Regions from separate parts of the Mycobacterium sp. 23 genome, predicted to be linked through region 1. Evidence: riboswitches for the same ligand, from Rfam matches in the RefSeq annotation. Region 1 holds a riboswitch; the other holds the start of a gene.
The links. A riboswitch is a leader RNA that binds a small molecule or an ion and turns the genes downstream of it on or off. The one in region 1 is predicted to bind cobalamin.
Positions count from the first base shown of each region.

Region 2: another riboswitch for cobalamin. It lies ahead of ACNQS7_RS04685 (PPE domain-containing protein); the one in region 1 lies ahead of metE (5-methyltetrahydropteroyltriglutamate--homocysteine S-methyltransferase).

Region 1 covers NZ_JBLVUX010000005.1:5,549,817-5,565,120, forward strand. Annotated here, with positions in the region: gene ACNQS7_RS26895 (PPE family protein) at 45-1,235, shown strand; gene ACNQS7_RS26900 (flavin monoamine oxidase family protein) at 1,232-2,584, opposite strand; gene prpD (2-methylcitrate dehydratase PrpD) at 2,736-4,241, opposite strand; gene ACNQS7_RS26910 (hypothetical protein) at 4,257-4,478, opposite strand; gene ACNQS7_RS26915 (DUF3556 domain-containing protein) at 4,594-6,321, shown strand; gene metE (5-methyltetrahydropteroyltriglutamate--homocysteine S-methyltransferase) at 6,388-8,670, opposite strand; cobalamin riboswitch at 8,817-9,030, opposite strand; gene ACNQS7_RS26925 (SDR family oxidoreductase) at 9,083-9,730, opposite strand; gene ACNQS7_RS26930 (TetR/AcrR family transcriptional regulator) at 9,749-11,011, opposite strand; gene ACNQS7_RS26935 (acyl-CoA dehydrogenase family protein) at 11,173-12,258, opposite strand; gene ACNQS7_RS26940 (acyl-CoA dehydrogenase family protein) at 12,255-13,409, opposite strand; gene ACNQS7_RS26945 (nitric oxide reductase activation protein NorD) at 13,524-15,248, shown strand.
Region 2 covers NZ_JBLVUX010000005.1:723,001-738,304, reverse strand. Annotated here, with positions in the region: gene ACNQS7_RS04715 (SDR family NAD(P)-dependent oxidoreductase) at 1-2,496, shown strand, start outside; gene ACNQS7_RS04710 (type I polyketide synthase) at 2,503-5,523, shown strand; gene ACNQS7_RS04705 (type III polyketide synthase) at 5,676-6,737, shown strand; gene ACNQS7_RS04700 (cytochrome P450) at 6,720-8,003, opposite strand; gene ACNQS7_RS04695 (ABC-F family ATP-binding cassette domain-containing protein) at 8,009-9,784, opposite strand; gene ACNQS7_RS04690 (PE family protein) at 9,863-13,012, opposite strand; cobalamin riboswitch at 13,191-13,370, shown strand; gene ACNQS7_RS04685 (PPE domain-containing protein) at 13,481-15,169, shown strand.

The DNA.
Region 1 (15,304 bases):
ATGGGGACAGTAATGAGATATGGCTCGCTGGGGTTGGGGTTGCGATGATTTTAGACTTTGCGTGGTTGCCTCCGGAGATCAACTCTTCGAGGATTTTCAGCGGGGCCGGACCAGGTCCGCTGCATGCGGCGGCGGCAGCCTGGGACGGATTGGCGGCGGATCTGGCGTCCTCGGCCCAGTCCTTCAGCTCGGTGATCTCCGGTCTGACGGGCGGGCCGTGGTCGGGCCCCGCGGCGGCATCCATGGCCGCTGCGGCGCTGCCGTACCAGGACTGGATGACGCTGGCCGCCGGTCAGGCGGACGCGGCGGCGGGGCTGGCGCGCACGGCGGCGTTGGCGTTCGAAGGGGCGTTGACCGCGACGGTGCACCCGGCGGTGGTGACGGCGAACCGGGTGTCGTTGATGACGCTGATCGCCACGAATTTCCTGGGCTTCAACACGCCGGCGATCGCGGCCAATGAGTTCGATTACGCGGAGATGTGGGCGCAGGATGTGGCCGCGATGGTCGGTTACCACGGTGGTGCGACGGCGGTGGCCGCGAGTCTGACACCGTTCGCTGTACCGCCGGTTGACCTGGCCGGCCTGGCCGCCAATATCGGTGCCCAGTTCACCGGTCTGGCGACCACGGCGTCGGCCGCGATCAGCCCGGTTCTGCAAAGTGTCACCGGAGCGGCGCCGGGGCTGGTGGCCGGTGTGCAGTCGGCGGCTTCGGCGTTGCCGATCCAGTCGATCGCGTCGGTGGCCCAGCTGGGTGCCATGCCGGCCAGCATGATGATCGGTCCACTGATGCAGGCGGGACAATCGGCGACCGCCGGCACCGCGGGATTGGCCGGTGCCACAACGGGTGTAGCCGACGCGACCAAATTCGTCGGGGACACCGCTCCGGCGATGAAGGGACTGGGCGGAGGCGCAGGCCTAGGGGCGGGCATGTCCGGCAGCCTGGGCCAGGCGCGCATGGTGGGGGCGATGTCGGTGCCGCCGACGTGGGTGGGGTCAGCACCGAAAGGCATGGCGAGCTCGGCGATGCACGGGTTGCCCACGGAGGCCTCGATGCAGGCCTCCATGCAGGCCTCTAAGCCCACCGGTGGCGGGATGCCGATGATGCCGATGCCGATGGGGGCCGGGGCCGGGGGTGCGGGCGCCGGAATGCCGGGCGGGATGATGGGCCGCGGCGGCGCGAGTCCGCACGTGACGCAGAACCGGCCCAGCGTGATTCCGCGTACCGGGGTCGGCTAGGTCTGCGCTGCAACCACTTCGGCGGCGGCGCGCTCACCGGAGCGGATCGCGCCGTCGATCCAGCCGCACATGACGGCTGAACTCTCGGTGCCCGCCCAGTGCACCCTGCCGCAGGGTGCGCGCAGGGCACGGCCGTACTCGGTGAGAACACCGGTCGGTGTGTGGCTGATCATCCCTCCGCCGGAGTAACGCTCGAGCGACCAGTTCTGTTCGTGGTATTCCGTTGGCGTGCGTGCCAATTCACCGAACCTGTCGATGAGTTCGCCGATGATGGCTGCCCGGCGGTCGGACTCGCTGAGGTCGGTCAACCGGCGGGCGGCGGGCCCCTCGGTGATGGCGCACATGATCCCCGGGCTGCCGGTGTCGGTGCACGCGTCGATGGTCAGTGTGGCGGCCGTCCCGGGTGCTGCCGATTGACCGGACAATCCGTCGGCGCGCCAGAACGGTTTGTCGTAGATCAGCGAGGTCTTGATGACGGCGCCGCTCGGCATGCGCTGGTTGAGAAACGCCCGGTCCGCCGGCAGTGCGGGTTCGTAGACGATGGAATCGGCGATCGCCATCGGGATCGCCACGATGGCCCGGTAGGCGCGCACCGAGAACCCGTCTGACTGGACCGTGACGCCGTCGGTGTCCTGGATGATGGTGCGAACCGGCCGCGACAAGTGCAGTGCGTCGCCCAACGCGGCGACCATCGGGCGGTAGATGGCGCCCATCCCACCGACCGGGCGGGCGTCCTGGGAGCCGCCTTTGCCTGAGATGACGAACGTGGGTCCGCCGGCCGAGGACATCTGCAGCAACATCCACAACAGCGACACTTCCGCCGACGTCGACGTGTAGGTGCCGCCCAGCACCATGTCCAGCATTTCGCGCGCCGGTTTGGACATCACGTTGCGCTCGAGCCAGTCGCCGATACTCATTCGGTCCCACTCCACGGCTTCTTCGGCCTCCCAGGGGGCTTCGCGTGGAATCGTCTTGCACATCTGCTCGATGCTCATCAGGCCGATGCCCAGGTTGGCGACCGCCCACGGGCTCATCGTCCACGGCAGCTTGCCGCCGTAGCGGCGCTTCTTGCCGTCGACGATCATCATGGCGTCACCGTCGTTGTGCTGCTTGTACTCCGGCACGCCGAATTCCTGCATCAGCGCATAGATCCGGTCCTGGCCCGGTCCGATCCATGCCCCGCCGCGGTCGATCCACACCCCGTCGTCGCGGGTCACGGTGAACGTGCGCCCACCGACGCGGTCGCGAGCCTCCAGCAGCGCCACTGAGTGACCGGCCTGCTTCAGGCGCAGTGCGGCCGTCAGTCCCGCGAATCCGGCTCCGACCACGCAATAGTCGACATCCGTCATGACCCCGCTCCTCGTAGACCCCTGTGCGCCCCAGGCAGCAAGCTACACCGATCATGGCACCGCGGTAACGGGTTTCGGAAGAGTCGACGTTGATTCGGGTTGGTTTGCGTTGTCCTGGAACAGCTTTCGGAGATCTATTGCCGACGATCGCCTATCCGAAGATGCCGGGGGGAACTGCGGGCGCGTTATCCAGCACGGACGGATTCACGAGCGGGTTGAGCGCGCCGAGCGTCCCGGAGGTCATGCGCGGGAGATTGTCCACTACCGACAGAAACCGGCGCTGTTCGGCTTCATCGATCACGCCGTCGGCCAGCGCGGTGAACTTCGCCAGGTACTGCTCTCGTTCAAAGGGCCTTTCTCCCAACGGATGTGCATCGGCGACAGCGATCTCGTCGACGATCAACGCGCCACTCCGCAACCTGATCTCGGCACGGGCGCCGAATGCCTTCTGCGCCGGGTCGGGGGAGTGGTAGCGCCTGGTCCATTCGGGATCTTCGACGGTGGAGATCTTGCGCCACAATGCGACGGTGTCGGTGCGGTGCGACCGCTCCGGCGCGTACGACCGTTCGTGGTGCCAGGTTCCGTCCTGCAACGCGACGGCGAAAATGTACATCAGCGAGTGGTCCAGCGTTTCGCGTGAGGCATCCGGGTCGAACTTCTGCGGGTCATTGGACCCGGTCCCGATCACGTTGTGGGTGTGGTGACTGGTATGCAGCACCACGGACGCGACCTGATCCAGATCGCCGATCTTGGTGCGCATCCGGCGGGCCAGATCGATCAACGCCTGGCTTTGGTACTCAGCGGAGTGTTCCTTGGTGTAGCTCTCCAGGATGGCGCGCTTGGCCTCGCCCGCTTCGGGAAGCGGCACCTGATAGGTGTGCTCCGGGCCGGCCAGTAGCCATGCGATGACTCCGTCCTCGCCCTCCCAGATCGGGGCGGGTGCCGGTTCGCCCCGCATGGCACGGTCGACGGCCTCGATGGCGACCTTGCCGGCCCATGCGGGGGCGAAGGCCTTCCAGCTCGAGATCAGTCCCTTGCGTGATTGCCTGGTGGCGGTCGTCAGGTGCAAGGCCTGACCGATCGCCGAGTAGATGGTGTCCCGGTCGAGCCGCAGCATGGTTCCCAGGCCCGCGGCCGCCGCCGGACCCAGGTGCGCAACGTGGTCAATCTTGTGCTCGTGCAGGCAGATTCCCTTCACCAGGGCGATCTGTATCTCGTACGCGGTGGCCACGCCGCGGATCAGATCCGCGCCGCTCACCCGAAGATGTTGAGCGACGGCCACCAGGGGTGGGATGTTGTCTCCGGGGTGGGCATAATCGGCTGCCAGGAACGTGTCGTGAAAGTCCAGTTCGCGCACAGCCACGCCATTGGCCCAGGCTGCCCATTCCGGTGAGTAGTCGCCCTCGACGCCGAACACTTTCGCGCCGGTCGGGCGTGGGTGAGCGATAGCCTGGATGCGTGCAGTGGTCGGGGGACGCCGGATCACCGCAGCCGCCGATACCGCCGCGTTGTCGATGATCCGGTTGATCACCATGGATTCGGTTTCGGCGGGCACCGCCACCGGGTCCGCGGCTACCTCGGCGATCTTCCACGCGAGGTGCTCACCGCGGGGAAAATGTTCGTTGCTGCGTCGGGCACGAACGTTATGAAGGCGCACAGGCCGGAGTCAGCCCTAGCCCGGTCCGCCGTACTGCCACACCAGGCTGTGGCTGCCCGTCATCGTCGGGTTGCACCACATCGTCTTGCCTTCGGCGTCCTGGGTGGTCGTGTGCAGCACGGTGCACGAGTCACCCGGGGACGGCGCCTGCGCCTGTGCCGGCCCGCTGCCGAGGACGAATGCGATTGGTACCGCTGCCCCCGCGACCGCCCATCTTAGGTACCGGGGTCTATGCATGCTCCCACTCCCTTCGCCACCTGTACCTCACGGTATCGCCCGCCACAGCGGCTGACCAAGGATTCGGTGGGCCGGGCTGGGCATCCGCCTAGAACACGTTCTAATCTGTCAAATTATGGGATTTCTCAAGCCCCAGCTGCCCGAGGTTGACATCGCCGAATGGAGCAAGGGCACCCGCAGCGAGAAGATCCGCCCGATGGCCCGCCATTGGGCCGAGGTGGGCTTCGGCACGCCAGTGGTGATGCACCTGTTCTACGTCGTCAAGATCCTGCTTTACATTCTGGTTGCCTGGCTGATTGTGCTGAGCACCAAAGGAATTGACGGATTCACCAACGTCCGGGCCTGGTACGCCGAGCCGATCGTGTTCGAGAAGGTCGTGTTGTACACGATGTTGTTCGAGGTGGTCGGGCTGGGTTGTGGGTTCGGGCCGCTTAACAACCGGTTCTTCCCGCCGATGGGTTCGATCCTCTACTGGCTGCGGTTCGGCACCATCCGGCTGCCACCCTGGCCGGATCGCGTCCCGCTGACTTTCGGCACCAAACGCAAGCCGGTCGACGTCGCGCTCTATGCCCTGCTGCTGGTGCTGCTGGTGACCGCGCTGTTCACCGACGGAACGGGGCCGATACCGGCGCTGGGCACACGCGTCGGAGTACTGCCGATGTGGCAGATCGTGACGATCCTGTTGGTGCTCGGCGCCGCGGGGTTGCGGGACAAGGTGATCTTCCTGGCCGCTCGCGGTGAGGTCTACGGGTCGCTCACCGTGACGTTCCTGTTCGGCGGCTGGAACGCCCCAGACATGATCGTCGCGGCCAAACTGGTGTTCCTGGTGATCTGGATGGGCGCGGCGACGTCCAAACTCAACAAACACTTCCCGTTCGTGATCTCGACGATGATGTCCAACAATCCGCTGTTCCGGCCGCGCTTCATCAAACGTATGTTCTTCGAGAAATTCCCCGATGACCTGCGGCCCGGACTGTTATCGCGGATGTTCGCTCACATCAGCACGTTCATCGAGATGTTCGTGCCGTTGGCGCTTTTCTTCTCGCACGGCGGATGGCCCACCACGGTGGCCGCGATCGTCATGGTGTGCTTCCACCTGGGCATCCTGACGGCGATCCCGATGGGGGTTCCGCTGGAGTGGAACGTGTTCATGATCTTCGGGGTGTTCTCGTTGTTCGTCGGGCATGCTCAGCTGGGCATCAGGGACGTCAAAAACCTTGCGCCGGTGGCGATTCTGTTCACCCTGCTGGTGGGCACCGTGATTTTGGGCAACATGTTCCCGCGCAAGATCTCGTTCCTGCCGGGCATGCGCTATTACGCGGGCAACTGGGACACGACGCTGTGGTGCATCAAGCCGTCGGCGAGCGAGAAGATCGCCCGGGGCATCGTGGCGATCGCCAGCATGCCGCAGGCCCAGCTGGAGCGGTTCTACGGCAAGGACCGGGCCGAGATCCCGATGTACCTGGGATACGCGTTCCGCGCCATGAACACGCACGGCCGGGCACTGTTCACCTTGGCCCATCGCGCGATGGCCGGACAGAACGAGGACGACTACGTCATCACCGACGGAGAACGCATCTGCAGCACCGCGATCGGCTGGAACTTCGGTGACGGCCACATGCACAACGAGCAGCTGATCGCCGCGATGCAACGGCGTTGCCGATTCGAGCCGGGCGAGGTGCGGGTGGTCCTGCTGGATGCGCAACCCATCCATCGGCAGATTCAGCGGTACCGGTTGGTGGATGCCGCCACAGGCGAATTCGAGCACGGATATGTCCGGGTGGCCGACATGGTGACCCGGCAGCCCTGGGCCGACGACGTCCCCGTCGTGGTGGAGGATTAGGGGCGAGCAGACGCAAAATCGCATGTTTCGCGGCCGCGGAACGCGATTTTGCGTCTGCTCGCGGGGCTAGGCCCCGGCGCGTACCTCGCGCGCCGCGGCCACCATGTTGCGCAGCGAAGCGGTCACCTCCTCGACGTCGCGCGTCTTCAGGCCGCAGTCCGGGTTCACCCAAAGCCTCTCAGCGGGAACGGCTTTCAGCGCGGATCTGAGAGACGCGGCCATCTCCTCGGTACTGGGCACCCGCGGGGAGTGGATGTCGTAGACGCCCGGGCCCACGCTGTTGGAGAAGCCGATCGCGTTGAGGTCGTCGAGCACCTCCATGTGCGAGCGGGCCGCCTCGATGGACGTGACGTCGGCGTCCAGATCGGCGATCGCGCCGATCACCTCGCCGAACTCCGAGTAGCACAGGTGGGTGTGGATCTGGGTCGAGTCGGCCACACCGGAGGTGGCCAGCCGGAAAGCCCCGACGGCCCAGGACAAATACTCGTCCTGGTCGGCACGCCGCAGCGGCAGCAGCTCCCGCAGCGCCGGCTCGTCGACCTGGATCACGGCGATCCCTGCGGACTGCAAGTCCACCGTCTCGTCCCGGATCGCCAGCGCCACCTGGTTGGCGGTGTCGGCCAACGGCTGGTCGTCGCGCACGAACGACCACGCCAGGATCGTGACCGGCCCGGTCAGCATGCCCTTGACCGGTTTGTCGGTGAGCGACTGCGCGTAGGTGATCCAGTCGACCGTCATCGGATGGGTGCGAGCCACATCGCCGAACAGGATCGGCGGACGTACACAGCGGCTTCCGTAGGACTGGACCCAGCCGTTGTGAGTGGCGAAGAAGCCCTCCAGCTGCTCGGCGAAGTACTGCACCATGTCGTTGCGCTCAGGCTCACCGTGCACCAACACGTCGATGCCCAGCTGCTCCTGCAGCTTGATGACGCCGGCGATCTCCTTCTTCATCCGCCGCTCGTATTCGGCCTGGTCGATCTCCCCGGAGCGCAATGCGGCCCGCGCGACGCGGATGGCCGAGGTCTGCGGGTAGGAACCGATCGTCGTGGTCGGTAACACTGGCAGCCCGAGGCGCTCCTCCTGGCTGGCGCGACGCTCTGCGGGATCGCCGCGGTGGACGCCGGAGGCCACGATCGACCGGATTCGGGCGCGGACCTGGTCGTTGTGCAGGCGCGGGTCCTGTTTGCGCGACGCCAGCGCGGCGTTGGAGGCCGCGATCTCCTCGGCGACGGCGTCACGACCGTCCCGCAGCGCGCGGGCGAGCACGACCACCTCGCGCACCTTCTCCGCCCCGAACGCCAGCCAACTGCGCAGGTTGTCGTCCAGATCGGCCTCGGGCTCCAGCGAGTACGGCACGTGCAGCGTTGAGCACGACGTCGAAACAGCCACCGCCCCGGCGGGTCCCATCAGGGCGGCCAGTTTGCCCAGCGCCGCCTGCAGATCGGTGCGCCAGATGTTGCGACCGTCGACGATCCCGGCCACCAGTGTCTTGCCGGCCAGCTCGGGAACCGCAGCCACCGCTGTGTCGGGGCCGTAGACCAGGTCGACCCCGATCGCTTCGACCGGGGTGCGGGCCAGCCCCGCCAACGCCGCACCCGGGTCGCCGAAGTAGGTGGCGACGTGGATGCCAGGGCGGTTCGCCACCGCGCCCAGCGCGTTGTAGACCGCCTCGGCCAGCGCGGGCGCGTCGGGGGAGATGTCGGTGACCAACGCCGGCTCGTCGAGCTGCACCCAGTGGGCCCCACTGTCCGCGAGCAGTGACAGCAGTTCGGAATAGATCGGCATCAGCTCCTGTAGTCGCTCGATCGGTGCGCCCGCGCCGTCCACCGCCTTGCTCAGCAGCAGGAAGGTGACGGGTCCGATGACCACGGGGCGCGCCGGGATACCTTGCCCCTGAGCCTCTTTCAGCTCGGAGAGCACCTTGTCCGGGTGCAGCGAAAACTGGGTCGAGGGACCGATCTCCGGAACGAGGTAGTGGTAGTTGGTGTCGAACCACTTCGTCATTTCCAGCGGGGCGACTTCGTCGGTACCGCGCGCGGCGGCGAAGTAGCGGTCCAGTTCGTCGGCGATGCCGCCAACCCGCCCGGGCAGCGCGCCGAGCAACACCGCGGTGTCCAGCATCTGGTCGTAGTAGGAGAAAGTGTTGACCGGCACCGAGTCGAGGCCGGTGGCGGCCAGTTGCGACCAGGTGTCGCGGCGCAGCTTGGCCGCGGTGGACTCCAGGTCGGAGCGACTGGTGCGGCCGGCCCAGTAACCCTCGGTCGCGCGCTTGAGTTCGCGGCGCGGGCCGATGCGGGGGGAACCGGTGATGGTGGCGGTGAACTTCGGAAAACGGGCTTGAGCGGTCACGAGCGGTCCTTCATTCGACGGTATGGTCACCGCCCGCGGACGCGCAGCCGACAGTCGGGGCGATGCGCTGGTGCTCTCAGAGCCCGCGTACCACCACGGCTGGCTGGCCAAACGCCCATTCCACGAGGCGATGTGCCGCCGGGCGCGGCGCGCCCGGCACACCTGGCAGGTCTTCGGACTCACAGGCGCGCACCGAGAAGGTGCACCTACTGGCCGTCGCTTCCCAGTCCGATGCGGACCAGTGCTTGATTCATTCAATGACGGCGGTCGTTCCTGCATACCGCTGCGGGACAGTCCCGGATTCTCACCGGGTTCCCTCTCGCGAGGCGTTAGGACCTCGCTCGATGCCGGCGCTTGGAGGGCGTCGGCAGACCAGTTGCGAGGATCAGGTTACTCCGCGGGCCGAGTGCGGTTACCGCACGGGCGCCAGAGCGTCCGCGATCGGCACGTCGCCGTTGTTGAAGTCGATGGTGCGGCGGATGGTCGCGTCGTCGGCGAGAGCGGCCGCGACGACTGCCGCCACGTCTTCCCGCGACACCTCTCCTTTGGCTTTGCCGACCGCGATGTGTCCGGTGCCCCGGTCGAGGGTGAGCCGACCCGGGCCGAGCACGGTCCAGTCGAGTTCGCTGGCACGCAGGTGGGCGTCCGCCGCGGCCTTGGCCTCGGCGTAGGGGAAGAACGAATTCTCCGGCGACACACCATGTCCGGGGCCCGCGCCGAAATACGACACCATCACGAACCGCTTGACACCGGCCCGGCCCGCGGCGTCGATCACGCGGATCGCCGCGTCGCGGTCCACGGCATAGGTGCGTGAAGGGTCGCCGCCGCCGGCTCCGGCGGTGAAGACGACCGCGTCGTGCCCGGCCAGCAGGTCGGCCAGGGCGCCGGTGTCGAGGTGCTCGATGTCGGCGGTGACCGGGTTGGCGCCGGTGGCCGCTACCTCGTCGGTGTGGTCGGGGTTGCGGAACACCGAGCTCACCTGGTCACCACGTCCGGTCAAGATCCGGGCCAGATGCAGCGCGACCTTGCCGTGGCCGCCGATGACAATGATGTGCGCCATGTTTCGACGCTACTCCGGCTACTGTCCGGCGCGAATGGCAACACCGCGCAGGACGGTGTCACGAGCCAGGATGAGCGACGACCGGGTGCCTACCGCGCGCAGGATGTTCTCCGGTATCCACTGCATCCCGATGACGCTGCGCGCCAGCATGGTGATGCTAGGCGCCTCGATCCGAATTTCTGAGGACCGGATACCTTCGGACAGAAGCGATTTCATCTGCCGCAGCCGAGTGGTGTACAACCAGCCCGGGTTGGCGGTGTTCGGCGGCGACTGGCGCATCCAGGCGAGCTGGATCCGGAATTCATCCGAGAACTGGTCCAGCGCATTGACGTTGACCCAACTCAGCGCGTCCAGCTTCTCGATCGGGGTCGCCTCGGAGCGGAGCACGTCCATCCAGCCGGCTTCGACCTTCTGGCCGAACGAGCGCATGATCGACGCCAGGAGTTCGTCTTTGGATCCGATGACGCGATACACGGTGCCCGTTCCCAGGCCTGCTGCCGACGCGATATCCCTGATCGTGGTGACTTCATAGCCTTTGCGGCCGAACTCTGCCCGCGCCACCGCCCGCAGATGGGCCGCCTTGTCGCTGGGATCGGCTTCGCTGTCGTCGGCCCAGGACGCAATGACGTCGCCGGCCGCGGCGAACGCCTTCGACCGGTCCAGCGTCCCGTCACTGGGTGGCTGAGAGGCCAATCCCTGCAACGTGATTCGGCACATCAGGGCGGCCACCTGGTCGGCGGAGGAATTGTGCCGAATGACGTCGAGCCCGACCTGCAGCATGGTCTGGCAGATCCGGTCGGCCAGCGTCGGGAGATCGATGTCGGCCTTGATGTAGCCGCTCCACCGGGCCGCGCGCAGCGTTTGCAGCATCGCCTCCTGAATCGCGGTGGGCCGCTGCTGCGTCAACTTCATCAGTTCCGGATCGGCGCTCGGGCCTTCGTAGAACGACATCTGTAGGGCGGCCCGATGCCGCACCGCGCATTTGGCGATCGCCGATCCCAGCTCGATGATCTTCTCCGCAGGAGGCCGCGAGTCCGGCTCGTCCAGCTTCGCCTGGGCGTCCTGTCCGATGCGCGCCAGGTCGGCCTGGTAGCGGCGGATGAGTTCCACCAGGATCGCTTCTTTGGATTCGAAATGGTGGTACAGGCTGCCCGGGAGGATGCCCGCCGCGTCTGCGATCTCCTGCAGCGAGGTCCGCAGGCCCGACGAGGCGATCAGCGACGCGGCGGTCTCGAGGATCTCGGCCCGGCGCGTTCCGGCTTCGACTGCGCTGTCGGTCATGGCCGGCGGGGAGCGAAGGACCGCGGTGCCGGCAACCTGCGCAACTCGTCCTCCTGCTGAACCAAATCTTTGGTAGAGGCTATCAGACTTGCCGGAGCAAACGTGCTGCTGAGAGGCCATCGGTGGAGGACGAACCCATCGTAGACGACGGCTGGGCGCGATCACCCCGGCCCTTTGGCGGCGAGGCGGGCACCGACTTCGATGAGATAGCGGTCCGACCCTCCGCCGAACGCGCTCCAGCTCAGCAAGCGCTTGAGATAGAGGTGGGCGTCGTGCTCCCAGGTGTAGCCGATACCTCCGAACACCTGAATGGCGGTATCGCCGACCGAAGCCAGCCGCCCGGCGAAGGCCTTGGCCCGAATGGCGGCGAGATGCCGTTCGGCAGGCGAGTTCTCGGCCGCCCACAGCGCGTGGATCACGCCGCTGCGTGCCAACTCGACCGTCTCGAACATGTCGACGCACAGGTGCTGGATCGCCTGGAAGGATCCGATAGGCGCCCCGAATTGGGTTCGCGCCTTGGCGTATTCGATGGCCATCTGCATGACCGCGCGGGCAGCGCCCAGCGCGTCGGCGGCCGCGGCGATGAGCACGTCGTCGGTGACGGCTTCGACGTCGTCGGCCGACAGCGTGCCCAGTCGCTGCGCGCTCGCATCGTCGAGCTCGACCCGAAACTGCTTGCGGGTCTGGTCGATACCGCGCTCGGCCGTCACTGAGACGCCGGCCGCGGCGGACTCCACGGCGAAGAGCGCCGAGCTGTCGAGGACCAACAGCACATCGGCCGCCGCCGCGTCGGGCGCGGCCAGCGGTGCCGAGCAGACGCAAAAGCCCCCGTTTCGTGCCGAAACGCGGGGATTTTGCGTCTGCTCGCCCAGCCCCAGCACCGTCACGACGGTGGTGCCGTCGGCGATTCCGGTCAACAGGTCGCCGGCCGCCCGGCCACCGACCGCGGCCAGCACCCGCGTGGCCGCCACGGCAGTCGACAACCACGGCCCCGGATGCAGGGCGGCACCGAGCTCCTCGGCGACGATGCCCGCTTCGACCATCGTCATGCCCGTGCCGCCGAACTCCGCCGGCACCAGCACACCGGTCGCGCCCAGCTCGGCCAGGCCCTGCCACACCGCCGGCGTGGTTCCCGTCGGATCGTCGAGCAGCGGACGCACGTGGCCCGTAACAGACGCCCGCTCAGCGAGATACTGCCGCACCGTGTCCCGCAGCGCGACCTGTTCTCCGTCCAGTTCGAGGTTCATTTGCGCGGCAACCCCAGTACCCGCTGCGCGGTGATGTTCTTGGTGATCTGGGTGGTGCCGCCCGCGATGGTCAGCGACCGCGAGGTCAAGCGGTAATCACTCCAGCGGCCGTGCGCGCCTTCAGTACCGAGCACGTCGAACGCCAATGCGGCGAGTTCCTGGCCGATCTCGCCCCACACCGTCTTGGCCAGGCTGGCCGACCCGAACGCCGTGATCTCCGGGCCACCGTGCAGCGCGGCCGAAATCGACCGCTGGCAGAGCACTTCGAGATACTTGATGCGGACCGCGACCTCGCCCAGACGCCGCAGCACCACCGGATCGCTCAGGGCGTCCCCGGCAAGCGCCAGGTCGGCCACGAGTTCGTCCAGGCGCAGTTCCAGCTCCGCGTACAGCCTTGCCGCCCCGGCGCGTTCGTGGCTGAGCGTCGTCGTGGCGACCTGCCAGCCGGCGTTGAGCGGGCCGAGTAGCGCGTCGGCCGGTACCCGCACCTCATGGAAGAAGACCTCGGCGAAATCGCGGTCGCCGTTGAGCGTCACGAGCGGGCGCGCCTCGATGCCGGGCAGGGTCATGTCCACGATCAGACAGGAGATGCCCTTGTGTTTGGGTGCGTCCGGGTCGGTGCGGACATACAGCTGACACCATTTCGCCTTGTGGCCCAGCGAGGTCCAGATCTTCTGCCCGGAGACGACGAAGTCGTCGCCGTCGCGCACCGCTCTGGTGCGCAGGGCGGCCAGGTCCGATCCGGCCTCGGGTTCGGACATGCCCTGGCACCAGATGTCGTCGGCGCGCATCATTCGGGGCAGCAGGGTCTTCTTCTGCGTTTCGGTGCCGTACTGCATGATCGCCGGCGCGATGTTGTTCATCCCGATCACGTTGAGTGGCAACGGCGCCCGGGCGCGTGTGGTTTCCTCGGTGTAGACGAGCTGTTCGAGCACCCCGGCGCCACGGCCGCCGTACTCGACCGGCCAGGACACGGCTGCCCAGCCCGCGTCGGCCATGGTCGCGTTCCACGCGCGCAGCTTGTCGAAGGCGCTGTCGTCGCGGCCGGAGGGTCGCCGGGCGGCAATCAGTTCCCCGGTCAGATTCGCCGACAGCCAGGCCCGCAGTTCAGCACGGAACCGCTCCACCTCGGCCGGGTATGAGAAGTCCACGTCTGCGTTCGAACCCCGTATTGGTCTGAGCTTGATTGACTGCGCCTGAACCGGACTTTACGTTGGAACAGATATTTGGTCAATCCGGGGTAGGCGGGTCGTTCGGAGGTGGGTGTGGACGACGTTCGGGCCGACCGGCCGCAGTCGCCGGACCTGGTGGCTTCCGCACTGGCGGGCAAAACCGTTGCGGTGGCGCAGCTGCCACCCGGCCAATCTGCCTGGACGGACGGTCAGACGATTTATGTGGACGGCTCCATCGCAGCCCGGGCCCGGTTGGAGGCGGTGGCGGTGCAGGCCTCGCTGATCGCCGCGGGCAGCCTGGATCCGGACGTGATGCGGTCCCTGGTCCGGCATGGTCGATTGGCCAGGCGCTATCTGGCGATCGAGGGTCACCGCGCCGTGGTCGCCAATGCCGATCTGCTTCCGCGCCCCTTGATGGCGCTGGGAAGTCGCGAGATCGCGGGCCGCAGCGACTCGCCGCAACGGTCGCTGAGAATGGCCGGCGGACGGGAGGCGATCGATGAGCAGGCGGCATTCGGCGTGATCCGCCCGTCGAAGGTACTGGCCATCCACGCTTGGGTGGCCGCACAACAGGATCCGGCTGCGCCACAACATGTTCCGCGAAGTGACAGGGCGCGCCAACTGGACGAGCTCGATGACGGTGAGACGGACGACTCCGACGATCCGGATCTGTTCACCAGCCCAGTGGGTGGAGGCGGCTTCATCGGCAAGTGGCTGAAGAAGATGCTTTCGTCGGCGCGCAAGACCGGCAGCGGCGCCGGCCCGCCCGGGTCGGACAGCCCGACGCACCGAACAGAGTCCGGCAGAAGGGGTTTGCGCGCCCTAACATCGCTGGCCGCAACCTCGAGCGAGGAAACCGACGACCGGGCCGCTCAATCGGACGGCGTTCGGTACCCGGAATGGGACGTCACCCGCAAGCGCTACCGCTCCGCATGGTGCACCGTGCGGGAGGTCGAGCCCACGATCGACCCGACGGCAACCCAGGAGATCGACGCGGCGATCGGCGTGCGACGCCCGTTGTCGCGGCTGGGCATGGGGCTGCACCGTCGTCACCGCCAGTCCCAGGGCGACGACATCGACATCGACGCCGCCGTCGAAGCGCGCGTCGACGTCCTGGCCGGGGCGGTAACCGACGAGGCGGTGTATCTCGACAGCCTGCGCAGACGGCGGGACCTGTCGGTGCTGCTGCTGCTCGACGTGTCGGGGTCGGCGGCCGAGCCGGGAACTGCGGGACGCACGGTGCACGAGCAACAGCGCGCTGCCGTCGCCAATCTCGCTGTGGCGCTGCATGATCTGGGCGACCGGCTGGCCCTCTACGCGTACTACTCGCAGGGCAGGGGAGCGGTCAGCATGATCCCCGTCAAGCGTTTCGACGATCACCTCGACGCTCGGGTCATCAGGCGGCTGAACAGTCTGGAACCGGGTGCGTACTCGCGGCTGGGCGCCGCCATCCGCCACGGTTCGACGGTCTTGGAGTCTCAAGGCGGTACCGCGCGGCGGTTGTTGGTGGTGCTGTCGGACGGCCTGGCCTACGACCACGGATACGAGCGGCCTTACGGTGCCGCGGATGCCCGCCGCGCGCTGACCGAGGCCCGCCGCCGGGGCACCGGCTGTGTGTGCCTGACGATCGGAGCCGGAACCGATGTGCCATCCCTGCGCCGGGTGTTCGGCAGCACCGCACACGCGTTGATCGCCCGCCCCGACCAGCTCGGCGGTGTCGTCGGCCCACTGTTCCGGTCCGCCCTGCGCTCGGCGGAGGTGCGCCGAAAGCCAACGGCCGCTTCGTCACCCTTGAAAACAAACATCTGTTCCGGATAGTCTCCGGGCAATCACAGAAAGGAAGGCAGCAGGGAGGTCATGGCCCACGATTTCGC
Region 2 (15,304 bases), 4.8 Mb from region 1:
TCGAACCTGGCGGGCGCGGCGGTGTGGGGCCTGGTGCGTTCGGCTCAGGCCGAGCACCCGGGCCGGATCGTGCTGATCGATTCCGACGACTCGGTGCCGGTCGGGGAGGCGCTGAGGCGCGGGGAGCCGCAACTGATCGTGCGGTCGGGCACGGTGTACGGCGCTCGACTGGTGCGCGCGTCCTCATCGGTGCTGGAACTGCCGGAGGACTTGTGGCGGTTGGGCGCCGGAGCCGGGGGGACGCTGGAGGAGCTGACCGCCCGGCCCTGTGAGCGGATGGAACTCGGCGCGGGACAGGTCCGGGTTGCGGTGGGGGCGGTAGGCGTCAACTTCCGCGACGTGATGCTGGCACTGGGCATGTATCCCGGTTCCGCGGACCTCGGCGTCGAAGGTGCCGGGGTGGTCGTGGAGGTGGGCCCCGGTGTCACCGGGTTGTCGGTCGGCGACGCCGTGATGGGTCAACTGGGCGCGGCGGCGTCCGAAGCGGTCGTGGATCAGCGGATCGTGACGAGGGTACCGGCGGGCTGGTCGTTGGCCACCGCCGCCAGCGTGCCGGTGGTGTTCTTGACGGCGCTCTACGGCCTGTCGATCTTGGGTGGACTCCGGGCCGGTGAGCGGGTGCTGGTTCACGCCGGTGCGGGCGGGGTGGGCATGGCCGCGATCCAGTTGGCGCGGCACTGGGGGTGTGAAGTTTTCGCCACGGCCAGCCAGGGCAAGTGGGATACGTTGCGGGCCATGGGTTTCGACGACGATCACATCGGCGATTCCCGGACCTTGGACTTCGAGGAGAAGTTCCGGGCGGTCACTCGCGGCGACGGGGTGCACGTCGTGCTCAACTCGCTGGCCGGCGAGTTCCTGGACGCGTCATTGCGGCTGACGTCCCCGGGCGGACGGTTCCTGGAGATGGGCAAGACCGATGTCCGCGACCCGCAAGTCGTCGCTACACAGCATCGCGGGGTTCGTTACCAGGCGTTCGACCTGTTCGAGGCCGGACCCGACCTGATGGCGCAGATGTACGACGAGATACTGGGATTGATGCGCGCCGGAGCGCTGAAACCGTTGCCCATCACGGTTTTCGATGTGCGACGAGTGCAGCAGGCGTATCGATTCGTCAGCCAGGCCCGCCACGTGGGCAAGGTGGTGCTGACGGTGCCGAACGGGCCTGCGGGCGCGCAGTCGCCGCTCACCGGTGCCTCGGTGGTGATCACCGGTGGTACCGGAATGGCCGGTGCGGCGGTGGCCCGGCACCTGGTGGACCGCTACGGAGTGGCGCATGTGGTGCTGGCCAGCCGATCCGGTCGACGGGCGGACGGTGCGGACGAACTGGTGGCCGCCCTGGAACAGGCCGGGGCGCAGGTGACGGTCGCGGACTGCGACATCACCGACCGGGCCGCCACCGCCGCGATGCTCGAGCAGATACCGGATGAGTTCCCCTTGAAGGGCGTGTTCCATGCTGCCGGCGTCACCGACGACACGGTCATCACCTCGTTGACCCCCGAGCGGCTCGACGCGGTACTCCGGGTCAAAGTAAACGGTGCGTGGAATCTGCACGAGCTCACCCGCCGGTCGAATCTGGTTGCTTTCGTCACGTTTTCGTCGCTCGCCGGCATCGTAGGCAGTCCGGGGCAGGGCAATTACGCCGCGGCCAACGCCTTCCTGGACGGGCTGGCGAGCTATCGCCGCGAACAGGGCCTCCCCGCCAACTCGATCGCGTGGGGCCTGTGGGAAGAGGTCAGCGCGCTGACTCGGCACCTCGGCGAACGGGACCTTGCCCGGATGAAGCAGGTCGGATTGTCGCCCCTGCCGACCGACCAGGCACTCGCGTTGCTCGATGCTGCCCTGCTCGACGATCACCCGGTGGCCGTGGCCGCCCGGCTGAACACCACCGCCCTGACCAGCGAGGCCGACCTGCCACCGCTCTGGCATGAGCTGGTCACGCGCCCCAGCCGGCGCGTCATCGATGCCGCCGACACCTCCGCGGCGGCCGCCGGCATGGTGGAGCGGCTGCACACGCTACCACCCGAGCAGCGTCAGCGGGCCCTGACCGAGTTGATATCAACAAGCGCCGCAACGGTTCTGGGCCACAGCAGTGCCGTCGACATCGACGGCCAACGGGCCTTCCAGGAACTCGGGTTCGACTCACTGACTGCCGTCGAGCTGCGTAACCGCCTCAAGGCCGCGACCGGGTTGACGCTGTCGCCCACCCTGATCTTCGACTACCCGACCCCCGCCGCGCTGGCCGAATACCTCGCGGATCAGCTGGCCACCAGTGCGCCGGCACCCAGCGAGCAACCGAACCCGTTGGACCGCTTCAACGACATCAGCAGCGAACTCGACGCCCTGGTCCACCAGCCCGAGTTGACCGCCGAGGAGAAAGTCCAGATCGCGACCAAGCTTCGCGCCCTCGTCGCCGACCTGACGTCCGCCCCCGACCAATCCGCGAGTATCAGCAGCAGCGAGCTAGCGGCACTTCTCGACGACGACTTCACCCCGTAGGCCGCCGTGCAACCGACTGACATCGCCATCATCGGTGTTGCGTGCAGATTCCCCGGGGCCGCCAACCCGCGCGAGTTCTGGGCGCTGCTGCGCGAGGGACGTGAGGTCATCGAACCCCTCTCTGAGGTAGCCGATTTCGATGCCGAGTTTTTCAACCTGTCGCCCCGCGAAGCCAGTGCGATGGATCCGCGGCAACGACTTGCCCTGGAGCTGACCTGGGAACTGTTCGAAGACGCGTTCCTGGTGCCCGACAGGCTGCGTGGTGAGCAGATCGCCGTCTACCTCGGGGCAATGAGCGACGACTACGCGCTGCTGACGGTGCGGCCGGACAGCGATCCGGTCGACCACCATGCCTTCGCCGGCCTGAGCCGCGGGATGATCGCAAACCGGGTCTCATACGTCTTCGGCGTGCGCGGGCCCAGTATGACCGTGGACTCCGGTCAATCGTCATCCCTCGTTGCCGTCCACGAAGCCTGCGCGGGTCTGCGGGCGGGCGATTACACCATGGCGATCGCCGGTGGCATTCATCTCAACCTGGCGGCCGAATCCGCCGTATTGGAACGGGAATTCGGTGCGCTGTCACCGTCCGGGCACACGTACGCATTCGACCGGCGGGCCGACGGATACGTGCGCGGTGAGGGTGCCGGCCTGGTCCTGCTCAAGCCACTCAGCGACGCCGTGCGCGACGGCAACCGCATCCACGCCGTCATCTCAGGCAGCGCCGTCGGCAATGCCGGGTACGGCGGAGCCGGTCTGACCGTGCCCTCGGTCGCCGCCCAGGCAGACGTCATCCAGCGGGCGCTGGCCGGCGCCGGCCTCAGCCGCGGCGACATCGATTACGTCGAAGCTCATGGAACCGGAACCCAGGTCGGTGACCCGGTGGAGGCCAGAGCCTTGGGCGCGGTTTTCGGCGCGGCTCACCCGGTGGCTATCGGGTCCGTCAAGACGAACATCGGCCACACCGGCGCCGCGGCGGGAGTGGCCGGCCTGATCAAAACGGTGCTGTCCATCGAAAACGGTTTCATTCCAGCAAGTCTCAACTTCGCTACGCCTGGTCTCGAGCTGGCGCCGCTGGGCTTGCGCGTCAACGACACGCTGACACCGTGGGGGTCCGCGTTCCGCCGTGCCGGGGTCTCGTCGTTCGGTATGGGCGGCACCAATGCCCATGTGATCGTGGAGCAGTCTCCCGTCTCGGAACCGGCGGCGGCGCCCGCTGACGCCGTGACCGTGTCGTGGGTGCTCAGCGCGCGCTCGCCCGAAGCGCTGGCCAATCAGGCGGGTCGCCTTGCCACCCACGCCGGCGGGCGCGGGATCGCCGACGTGGGCTGGTCTTTGGCGACCACCCGCACGCAATTCGCGCATCGGGCCGTCGTGGTCGGCTCCGGCGGCGAACAGATGGCGGCGGCGCTGTCCGGTCTGGCCTGCGGCGCAACGGGATCGGGTTCGGTGGTCGGCCGGGCCGGGGTGCCCGGCAAGACGGTTTTCGTCTTTCCCGGGCAGGGCTCGCAGTACCTGGGCATGGGCCGGCAGCTGCACGACCGGTTCCCGGCGTTCGCGACCGCTTTCGACGAGGTCGTCGCCGCCCTGGACCCACACTTGACATCGCCGCTGCGACAGGTGATCTGGGGCCGCGACCAGACGTTGCTGCAGAGTACCGAGTTCGCTCAGCCGGGCTTGTTCGCGGTGCAGCTGGCCACGTCCGCGCTGTTGCACTCCTGGGGGGTGAGGCCGGATGTGGTGCTGGGTCACTCGGTAGGGGAGATCGCCGCCGCCCACCTGGCCGGGGTATTGACCCTGCCGGACGCCGCGCGGCTGGTGGCTGTTCGCGGCCGGTTGATGGCCGGGCTGCCCGAGGGTGGGGTGATGGTCGCGGTTGCCCTCGGGGAAGCTGAGGTGGCGCCGCTGCTGGGGGAGGGCGTCAGCCTGGCGGCCGTGAACGCACCGGACGCGGTGGTCCTTTCCGGAGCGCGGGCCGCGGTCGGCGCGGTGGCAGAGCGCTTGGCGGCGCAGGGCCGCCGGGTACAGCGGCTTGCGGTGTCGCATGCGTTTCACTCGGCCCTGATGGAGCCGGTCCTTGATGACTTCCTGACGTCCCTCGCCGGCCTCACCGCGTCGGAGCCGCGAATCAGCTTGATCTCCAACGTCACCGGCGAGCCGGCCGCCGGGGGCTACGGATCGGCGCGGTACTGGGTCGATCATGTGCGCAGACCGGTGCGGTTCGCCGACGGACTCAGGGCGGCAGCCGGTCTGGGCGGCGGCACGTTCGTCGAGGTGGGCCCGGCCGCCGGTCTGACGGCCGACCAGGACGCCTCGGTTCCCACTCTGACGGACTCTCTCGCCGAGGCCGAGGTCGATGCCGTCCTCACTGCGGCTGGGAAACTGTTCACCAGCGGAGTCGACGTGCACTGGGCCGCCACATTCGACGGATTGGAACCGCGGCGGGTAGACCTACCGACGTACGGGTTCGCGCGGCGACGCTTCTGGTTGGGCACCGCGGACCCCACCCCGGTCGCGGCCCCCGATTCGGAGCGGCTGCACGACCTCGATCCGGAAGATCAGCGTCGCCGACTCGTCGAGTTGGTGTGCCACCACGCGGCCGTCGTGCTGGGACACGCCGGCGGCGGCGACATCGAAGCCGGCCGGGCCTTCGAAGACCTCGGCTTCACCTCGATGAGCGGTGTCGAACTGCGTAATCGGCTGAAAACCGAGAGCGTTTTGGCCGGATTGTCACTATCGCGCACCCTGATTTTCGACTATCCCACCCCAATCGGGCTGGCCACGCATCTGGCGCAACAACTGTCAGGCGGCAACCACGCCGAATCCGGTGACGCCGGGATTTGGTCGTTACTGCACACGATTCCAATCAGCGAGCTACGCCGCACCGGATTACTCGACAAACTGCTGTTGCTGGCCGGAAATCCGGAAAATACCACGTCAGAAGTGGTCGACAGCGATGGGGTAATCGACTCGCTGAGCCCGGACGCGCTAATCGCGATGACACTGGATGGCGACGATGATAATGGCTGACAACAGGTGTCGCGAACAAATGTTTCTCACACAATAAGACAAGTGTCGAATATCACCGTCTTTGCGGCATTGCGGACGGCGAACTAAACTGCGGAATTTGGGAGTCTTTTCGGGGTGGGCCGTCCGACGAGTAACTGAATGAGGCAGGGTCAATGAGCGTCATCGCCGGGGTCTTCGGTGCGTTGCCACCACACCGATACAGCCAGAGTGAGATCACCGATCTGTTCGTCGAGTTCCCGGGGTTGAAGGAGCACGAAGAGATCGTTCGGCGGCTGCACAAGTCCGCCAAGGTGAACAATCGCCACTTCGTGCTGCCGCTGGAGCGCTACCCGTCCCTCAACGACTTCGGCGACGCCAACGAGATCTTCATCGACAAGGCCGTTGACCTCGGCATCGAGGCCTTGATGGGTGCTCTAGACGAGGCGGGACTACAGCCGCAGGACATCGACATGATCGCCACCACCACGGTGACCGGCGTCGCCGTTCCGTCGCTGGACGCGCGTATCGCGGGGCGGCTCGGGCTGCGACCCGACGTTCGCCGGATGCCGCTGTTCGGCCTCGGCTGTGTGGCCGGCGCGGCGGGCGTGGCGCGCCTGCACGACTACCTGCGCGGTGCTCCCGACGGCGTCGCGGTGCTGATCTCCGTCGAGCTGTGCTCGCTGACCTACCCAGCGGTCCAACCCACGGTCTCCGGCCTGATCGGAACGGCACTTTTCGGGGACGGCGCCGCCGCCGTCGTCGCGGTCGGTGACCGCCGCGCGGAACAGATTCGGGCCACCGGACCCACCATCATCGATTCGCGTAGCCGCCTGTACCCCGAATCGCTGGACATCATGGGCTGGGACGTCGGATCGCACGGATTGCAACTGCGGCTGTCCCCGGACCTCACCGGCCTGATCGAAGCGCACCTGCCGGCCGACGTCGACGGATTCCTCGCCATGCACGACCTGACCCGCGATGACATCGGCACCTGGGTGAGCCACCCCGGTGGACCGAAGGTGATCGACGCGATCACCAGCTCGCTGGAGCTCGCGCCGGAAGCGCTCGAGCTGACCTGGCGTTCCCTCGGCGAGATCGGCAATCTGTCCTCGTCGTCGGTGCTGCACATCCTGCGCGACACCATCGAGAAGCGGCCGCCCAGTGGGAGTCCCGGGTTGATGTTGGCGATGGGTCCCGGGTTCTGCGCCGAACTCGTGCTACTGCGCTGGCACTGACTCGCGCACGTGCACTGTCAGGCCCGGCTTGGGACTGAGTGAGGCGAAGTTGGCGGCCCGGATGCGCTGACCGGGCAGCTCCAGGGTGGTCCGGGCGACCAGCCGGGCCAGCATCACCGTCATCTCGGTGATGGCCATCACCGAGCCGATGCACCGGTGCAGGCCGCCGCTGAACGGAATGAACTCGTGCGGCGCGGGTTTGCGGTAGTCGGGCGCGCTCGGGTCCCACCGTTGCGGACGGAATTGCGTTGGCTGCAACCATAATTCGGGAATCCGGTGGGTGACGTAGGCGCTGAAGATGATCATCCGGCCCGCCGGGATCCGGTGTCCGTCGAATCGCAACTCGCGCACCACCCGACGGGCGGAGATGACCCCCGGCGGGTACAGCCGAAGCGTTTCGTGCACAACGCCGTTGAGGTAGGTCAGAGCGGGCAGGTCAGCCGCCGTCGGCACCCCGCCGGTCAGCACCCGGTCGAGTTCGGCGGCGGCAGTGGCCCAGGCGCCGGGCACCGTCAGCAGCAGGTAGGCGGCCCACGCCAGCGCGCCACTCGTCGTTTCAAAACCCGCCGTGATCATCGACACGATCTGGTCGCGAATCTCATTGTCGGACAGCGTCTGCCCTTCATCAGATCGCCCCTGCAACAGGGTCGTCAGCAGGTGGTCGTCAGGTCGCGGCCGGGCGCGGGCATCGGCGATCTCGGCGTCCATCAACTCGTCGATACGAGCCCGCGCGGCCATCGCGCGTCGCCAACCGGGGGAGTTGAGCCGCCGTTGCACGGTCATCACCTGGGGCAGGTAGTGGGTCAGGTCCAGCAGCGGCTGCAATTGGGCGCCAAGGAAATCCGAATGCGCCGCCATCCGGGAACCGAACAGGCTCTCCGCGGTACTGCGCCGCACCGCTGAGCGGAATTCCTGGTAGATGTCCAGGCGTTGGCCGGGACGCCAGTCGTCGATCATGGCGTCCACGGAGCGCACCATGGTGTGCACGTATTCCTGAACCTGGCGGTGGCGCAGTCCCGGTGCCACCACGCTGCGCCGGCGGCGGTGGTCTTCGCCGTCGCTGACGATCAGCGCGGTCGGTCCGTCCACCGGCGCCAGCGTCTCGAAGGTCTCCCGCCAGCTGAACGCATCGGCGTTGGCGAACACGAACTTGTTCGCCTCCGGCCCAAGCAGATAGACGAAGCCGTGGCTACCGATGCCGGCGTTGATCACCGGGCCCCGGCGCCGGTATGCCGCCAGCAATGCCTCACCGGGCGGGTACGACACCGCCTTCATTCCAGGGCCTCCGACAACTCCAGCCACTGGGCCTCGACGGCGGCGACCTCATCCTCGAGTTCGCGCAATTGCCTGGTCAATCGCGTGACGCCGACGTGGTCGGACTGGTCGTGTTCGGCGAGTTCGGTGTGCTTGGCCTCGATCCGGTCAGCGAGGCGGGCCAGCTGCCGGTCGACGGAGGCCAGTTCCTTCTCGGTGGCCCGCCGCTGCGCCCCCGACATCGCCTGCTGCGCGACCGGGTTCGGGGCCGGCGCCGTCGGTCTGGCGGGTGACCGGTGTGCCAGGGCGAGGTATTCGTCGATGCCGCCCGGCAGGTGACGCAACCGGCCGTCCAGGATCGCGTATTGCTGGTCGGTGACGCGTTCGAGCAGGTAGCGGTCGTGCGAAACGACGATCAGGGTGCCCGCCCAGGAGTCCAGCAGGTCCTCGGTAGCGGTCAGCATGTCGGTGTCGACATCGTTGGTGGGCTCGTCGAGCAGCAGCACGTTCGGCTGCGAGAGCAGCGTGAGCATCAATTGCATGCGTCGGCGCTGGCCGCCGGACAACTCCCCGATGCGCGCCGAGAGCTGTCCGGAGCCGAAGCCCAGCCGCTCGAGCAACTGCGTCGGGGTCATCTCGCGGCCCTCGACCTCGTAGCCGCTCTGCAACCGTCCGAGCACGTCGGCGATGCGCTCCCCGGCCATCGCGGTCAGCTCGTCACCCTGCTGATCCAGCACCGCAAGGCGGACCGTCTTGCCGCGTTTGACGCGCCCGCTGTCGGGTTGGACGGTGCCGGCGAGCAACCCCAGCAGGGTGGACTTGCCGGCGCCATTGGCTCCGACGATCCCGGTGCGTTCGCCCGGGGCGATCCGCCACTCGACATCGCGGAGCACCGGGCGCCCGTCGTAGCAGACCGAGACGTCCAACAGGTCGATCACGTCCTTGCCCAGCCGGGCTGTCGCGAGCTTGGCCAGTTCGACGGTGTTGCGCAGCGGTGGGACGTCGGCGATCAACTGGTTGGCCGCCTCGATGCGGAACTTGGGCTTGGAAGTGCGCGCAGGGGCGCCGCGGCGCAGCCAGGCGAGTTCCTTGCGCATCAGGTTCTGCCGTTTGGCCTCCGACGCCGCGGCCTGACGGTCGCGCTCCACCCGCTGCAGCACGTACGCGGCATAGCCACCTTCGAACGGTTCGACGATGCCGTCATGCACTTCCCACGTGGTGGTGGCCACCTCGTCCAGGAACCAGCGGTCGTGGGTGACCACCAGCAGACCGCCGCTGTTGCGTGCCCACCGCTGCTTGAGGTGACCCGCCAGCCAGGTGATGCCCTCGATGTCCAGGTGATTGGTGGGTTCGTCCAGCGCGATCACGTCCCATTCGCCGATCAGCAACTGGGCCAGCTGCACGCGTCGGCGCTGGCCGCCGCTGAGCGTGGAAACCATTGCGTCCCAGTCGATATCGGAAACCAGACCGGCAACCACGTCGCGCACCCGGCCGTCGCCGGCCCACTGGTGCTCGGGTTGGTCACCGACCAGCGACCACCCGACGGTGTGCCCGGGATCCAGGGTGTCCGCCTGCGCGAGCGCGCTCACCCGCAGGCCGCTGCGCTGGGTGACCCGCCCCGAGTCCGGCTGAACCTGCCCGGTGAGCAGGCCCAGCAAGCTGGATTTGCCGTCCCCGTTGCGCCCGACGATGCCGATGCGCGCGCCGTCGTTGACGCCGAGGGTGACCGATTCGAAGATCACCTGGGTCGGGTATGCCAGGTGGACGGCCTCGGCTCCGAGCAGGTGTGCCACTGGGCTGAGGCTACCGGCTTCGTCAGCGCGCGGACTGCCTCGTCACCTCAGCGGGTCGATTTGGCCGGTGGCGACGCGTCACAGTTTTCCGGTGGTACCGGGAAGTCCTCCGGGTATACCGCCGGCCCCGGCAATGGCATTGGCCAGAATAGCTGCGAACGCGTCGCCGCCATTGCCGCCAGAGCCGCCGGTTGCGCCGTCGGTGCCGCCGTCGCCGCCGTTGCCGCCGGTAGAAGTTCCGGTTCCGTAGTTGTAGGCGGTGCCGCCGATTCCGCCATCACCACCGGTAGCGGTGCCGGTGGCGTTGCCGCCCCGGCCGCCGAAGCCGCCGGTGGCGCTGGCGGCCGAGGCGCTGTTCTCGATTTCCGCGGAACCACCCCACCCGCCGTCGCCGCCGTAACCGGTGGTGCCGGTGCCGCCCACCCCTCCGGTGCCGGCGATAGCGTTTCCGGTTCCAGCGGTGAACGCATAGCCGCCGCTGCCGCCTTCCCCGCCGTTGGCGCCACTACCGCCGGACCCGGCATCGCCGCCGGTGGCCGTGGCCGCAGAGGTGCTGTTCCGGACCCACCCGGCGCCGCCGCTGCCGCCAATGCCGCCGGTGCCGCCGGCGCCACCGGTGCCGTTCACGCCGTCGCTACCGATGGCGTCTCCGGTTCCGTAGTTGAACGCGTTACCGCCGCGGCCACCGGGGCCGCCGCTAAAGCCGGTGCCGCCGGCTCCGGGGGTGCCGCCGATGGCATCTCCGGAGCCGTAGTTGACCGCGTGACCGCCCCACCCGCCCGCGCCGCCGGTGCCGCTTGTGGTGCTGCCGCCGGCGCCGCCGAGACCGCCGACGGCGTCAGCGTTCGAGGTGGCGCTGTCGATGTAGGCGCGGCCGCCGTCACCGCCGTTGCCGCCGTCACCGGATGTCCCGTCGCCGCCCGCCCCGCCGGCGCCGGGGGCAAGGTGTCCGGTTCCCTGCGTGAGCGCCTCCCCGCCGTGCCCGCCGTCGCCGCCGGTGGTGCCGTCGCCACCGGACCCGCCGTTGCCGCCGGTGGCGGTGCCTGACGCGACGCTGACGCTGTCACCGCCGGCACCGCCGGCACCACCGGCACCGCCGTTGCCATTGCTGCCGTTCGCACCGTTGGCGCCGTGGGCCTGTCCGGTTCGCATGACGATCGCGTCGCCACCGGCGCCGCCCGCGCCCCCGTTGTAGCCGGCGCCGCCCGCCCCGGGGGCGCCACCAATGGCGTCTCCGGTCCCGGAGGTTTCCGCGAAGCCGCCCCGGCCCCCATACCCACCGGTGCCGGTACCACCGGTGGCGTCACCGCCGGCTCCACCGTGGGCGCCGACAGCGGTGACCGTCGAGGCGCTGTTATCGATCTGCGCACCACCGCCGGTGCCACCGCCGCCACCGTGACCGGTGGTGCCGGTTCCGCCGTCTCCGCCGGTGCCGGGGCTGACGTGGCCGATTCCTCGCGTGAACGCATTAGCACCGTTGCCGCCACGACCGCCGGTGCCGCCATCGCCGCCGGCTCCACCGTTGCCGCCGGTGGCAGTGCCGGTAGAGGCGCTGTCATAGATGTTCGCGTAACCGGCGTCGCCACCGGACCCGCCGGTGCCATCGGCGGCGGCCCCGCCGGCCCCGCCGGCGCCGCCGGTGACATTTCCGGTTCCGTAGTTCTCCGCAATGCCACCGGTGCCCCCGGCCCCGCCGGTGCCGCCGGTGCCGCCGGTGCCGCCGCTGCCGCCATGACCACCGACGCTTGCGGCACCGGTGGCGTTGCCGCCGCGACCGCCCGTGCCGCCCGTGCCGCCGATGTCGCCGGCGATGCCGTCGCTGCCGGCGCCACCGCCGCCACCCATTCCGCCGACCCCGCCGCTGCCCGCCACCATGCCGCTACCCGGCGATCCTGCGTCGCCGCCGTGGCCGCCCGCGCCGCCACCGGGGGCGACAGTTCCGCCACCGCCGGTGTCGGCGCCACCGGCGCCGCCCTCACCCCCGGCGCCACCGTCCCCGGCCCTGCCGCCGGTTCCGCTCACGCTGGCGCCGCCGGTGCCGCCGTGGCCGCCGTGCCCACCGATATAGCCATCGCTGCCCGAGGCGCCGGCATCACCGGCGCCACCGGCGCCGCCCGTGCCGCCGGTGCCGCCGGTGCCCGCGCTACCGGCTTGCCCAGCGGCCCCGAATAGACCTCCCGCGGCACCGGCGGCACCGGCTGTACCGGCGGTACCGCCCATGCCGCCGTCACCTCCGGTCCCGCCGTCCACACCGAAGCCGACGCCGCTGCCACCGTGACCGCCAAGGCCACCGGCGCCGCCCACGCCGCCGGCTCCACCGTTGCCGGCGGTGCCGCCCAGCCATGCCTTGTTGGCGCCGCCGGCCCCGCCGACCCCACCAAGCCCGCCCTGCCCACCGGTCGTGCCGATACCGCCGGCAGATCCGTCCGCGCCGGCATCCCCGGCGCCGCCGGCGCCACCGGCCCCGCCGGCCCCGCCATGGCCCCACAGCGACAACAGCTGACTGTTAGCGCCGCCGACACCGCCGGCCCCGCCGTTACCGCCGGCCCCGCCCGCGACGCCGACTCCGCCTGCCCCGCCCGCCCCGCCGACCCCGCCGGTAGCGCCGCCGAACGGTCCTAACCCGCCGCCGATCAGACCGTTAGCGCCGCCGGCGCCGCCGTTACCGCCGTTACCGCCGGCAACGCCGGTCCCCCCGGCGCCACCATTACCGCCGCGGCCCCAGAAGGCTGCCGACCCGCCAGCGCCGCCGTTGCCGCCGGGCGCACCCGACCCGCCATTGCCGCCGTTGCCCCACAGCCATCCGCCCTCACCGCCGTTTTGCCCGGTGCCCGGCGCCCCGTCGGCGCCGTTGCCGAACAGTGGACGGCCGGTCAACGCCTGGCTGGGAGCGTTGATCAGCCCAAACAGGTCATCAGCTATCGACTGGGCCGAAAGCGGCATTGCGTTGGCGGCTTCGGCGGCCGCATAAGCGGCCGCACCGGACTCCAACGTTCGCACCAAGTCAGCGTGAAACACCGCCGCTTGCGCGCCGAGCGCCTGATAATCCTGGGCGTAGCCGCCGAACAGCGCCGCAATCGCCGCCGACACCTCATCCTGGGCAGCGGCCAATACCCCGGTGGTTCGGGCGGCCGCCGCTGCATGTGCCTCGTTCAGCGACGATCCGATACTCCCCAAATCCGTTGCCGCCGCTGAGAACATCTCGGGGAATGCGACCAAATACGACATCGTTGTTCTCCCACCCGATCGAGGTCTTGGGTGAATACGCTCGTGCAACCGCGCCGTCGACCCTAGGGACTTTCGCCCTCATTTGCCCCGCCAGCGGGCCTCAACCGGTGGCGCGGCAGCAGGCGATGCGGCCGGAGTCGCGCACTGAGGCTGACGGTCTTCGTCGGCTACCACTCGGACGGCCGGAATGCGACAATGCACCGGTAAGGCAATGACGATGCAGGAAGCCGGTGCGAAACCGGCGCGGTCCCGCCACTGTAATCGGGGAGCGACCCTCATACGCCACGGCGATTAGCTGGAAGGCGAGGCGAGCGGCGATCCGAGAGCCAGGATACTCGCGTCATCGCGTCCTGCGACCCGGGGCGGTGTACCCCGAGAGAGCGATCGTCGCCCGATGTTTACTCGGCTTCTTTTTTGTGATTTCTCAACGCTGACAACGCTTTCCCTCTCCATCCCAGCGGTCGTCCGGTGACCGCCCCGATCTGGATGGCCACGCCCCCGGAGGTGCATTCGGCGCTGCTCAGCAGCGGACCCGGTGCGGGGCCACTACTGGCCGCCGCAGCCGCGTGGAGTTCGCTGAGCACCTCCTACACCCAGACGGCGCAGGACCTGACCGGGGTGCTGGCGGCCGTGCAGGCCGGTGACTGGAGCGGCCCGACGGCACACGCCTATGTGGCGGCACACCTGCCGTATCTGGCGTGGCTCGCCCAAGCGGCGACCAACAGCGCCGCTCAGGCCGTTCGGCAGGAAACCGCGGCCGCCGCCTGGACCACCGCACTGGCCACCATGCCGACACTGGCGGAACTGGCTGCCAACCACGCCACGCACGCGGGGCTGGTGGCGACCAATTTCTTTGGCATCAACACGATTCCGATCGCGCTCAACGAGGCCGACTACGCGCGGATGTGGATCCAGGCCGCCACCGTGATGACCACCTATCAGGGCATAGCCGACGCGGCGGTGGACACCGCGCCGCAGACCAGCGCCGCGCCGGAGATCGTCAACACCGGCGCGCTGGCGGCCGCCGACGATCTGCCGCCGGACCGGCAGAACGACTTCTATCAGTGGCTGACCGACATCGGCTACATCGACTTCTACGACGACTACATTCAGCCGCTGATCGACGCGTTGTCCAACCTGCCGTTCTTCCAAGCTCTCTTCTCGGGATTCGATCCCTACCTGGTCATCCTCGGCAATCCGCTGACGTACTTCAGCCCGTTCAACGTCGCATTCGCCCTGGGTTACCCGATGGATATCGGCACGTACGTGCTGTTCTTGTCGCAGATGTTCTCATTCGTGGCGCTGGATCTCACCGCGGCGTTCGCCTCGGGCAATCCCACGACGATCGGTTTCACCATCCTGTTCGTCACGGTGGAGATCATCGGCACGGTCATCACCGACACCATCGCGCTGCTCAAGACGCTGCTCGAGCAGACCATCGTGCTGCTCGCGGTGGTGGTGCCGCTGCTGACCGCGCCGTTGGTGCCACTGGCGGCGGGCGCGGTGCTGGCGCCGATCGGAATCAAAGGCCTGGTCGCGCTCGCTGCCGCCGTGCCGGCACCACCCGCCGCGCCGCCGGTCACTCCACCGTTGGCGGCCCTGGCGCCGACGGTGCCGACCTCCACCTCGTCACCCGCGCCCGCCCCGGCCGAGGCCACGGTCTCGGCTCCGGCGCCGGGAGTTCCTCCGCCGACCGCGGCACCACCGACGTTCACCGGTACCGGTGTCGGTCTGGGTCTGGGGGCCGGCATGGAGAACTTCGGCTATGTGGTGGGCGACCTGGGCTCGGTAGCCCGCAAGGCAGCGGGTGCGGGCAGCCGCAAGAAGGCGCCGGACCCGGACAGCGCCGACGAGCCTGCGGCCGCCGCGGCGCCCCCGGAACCGGCGGGCGCCCCGAAACGCCGGCGGGCGAAGGTGGCCCAGCTCGGCCGGGGGTACGAGTACATGGACCTGGAGCCCGACGTGTCGGCTTCGGAGAAGGGCGCGGCGTCGGGCGTCAGGGGAGCAGGTTTCCCCGGGACGGTGTCGCAGCGCAGCGCCGCGGCGACAGGTCTGACGGCGCTGGCCGACGACGAGTTCGGCGGCGGCCCGCGGGTTCCTATGTTGCCGGGCACCTGGGACGGGGAATGCGGCGCCGGATCGACGCGGAACCGGTGACGGACAGACGTGAAACCCGATGTCACTCATAGCTGCTCGACCCGCCCGGGTCGACGGCGCTGACCGCCGCCGCGCGTAAACGCAGTGACCCAGACCACACGCCATCCCCGATGTGCCATGATGTCCTCGCTGGTC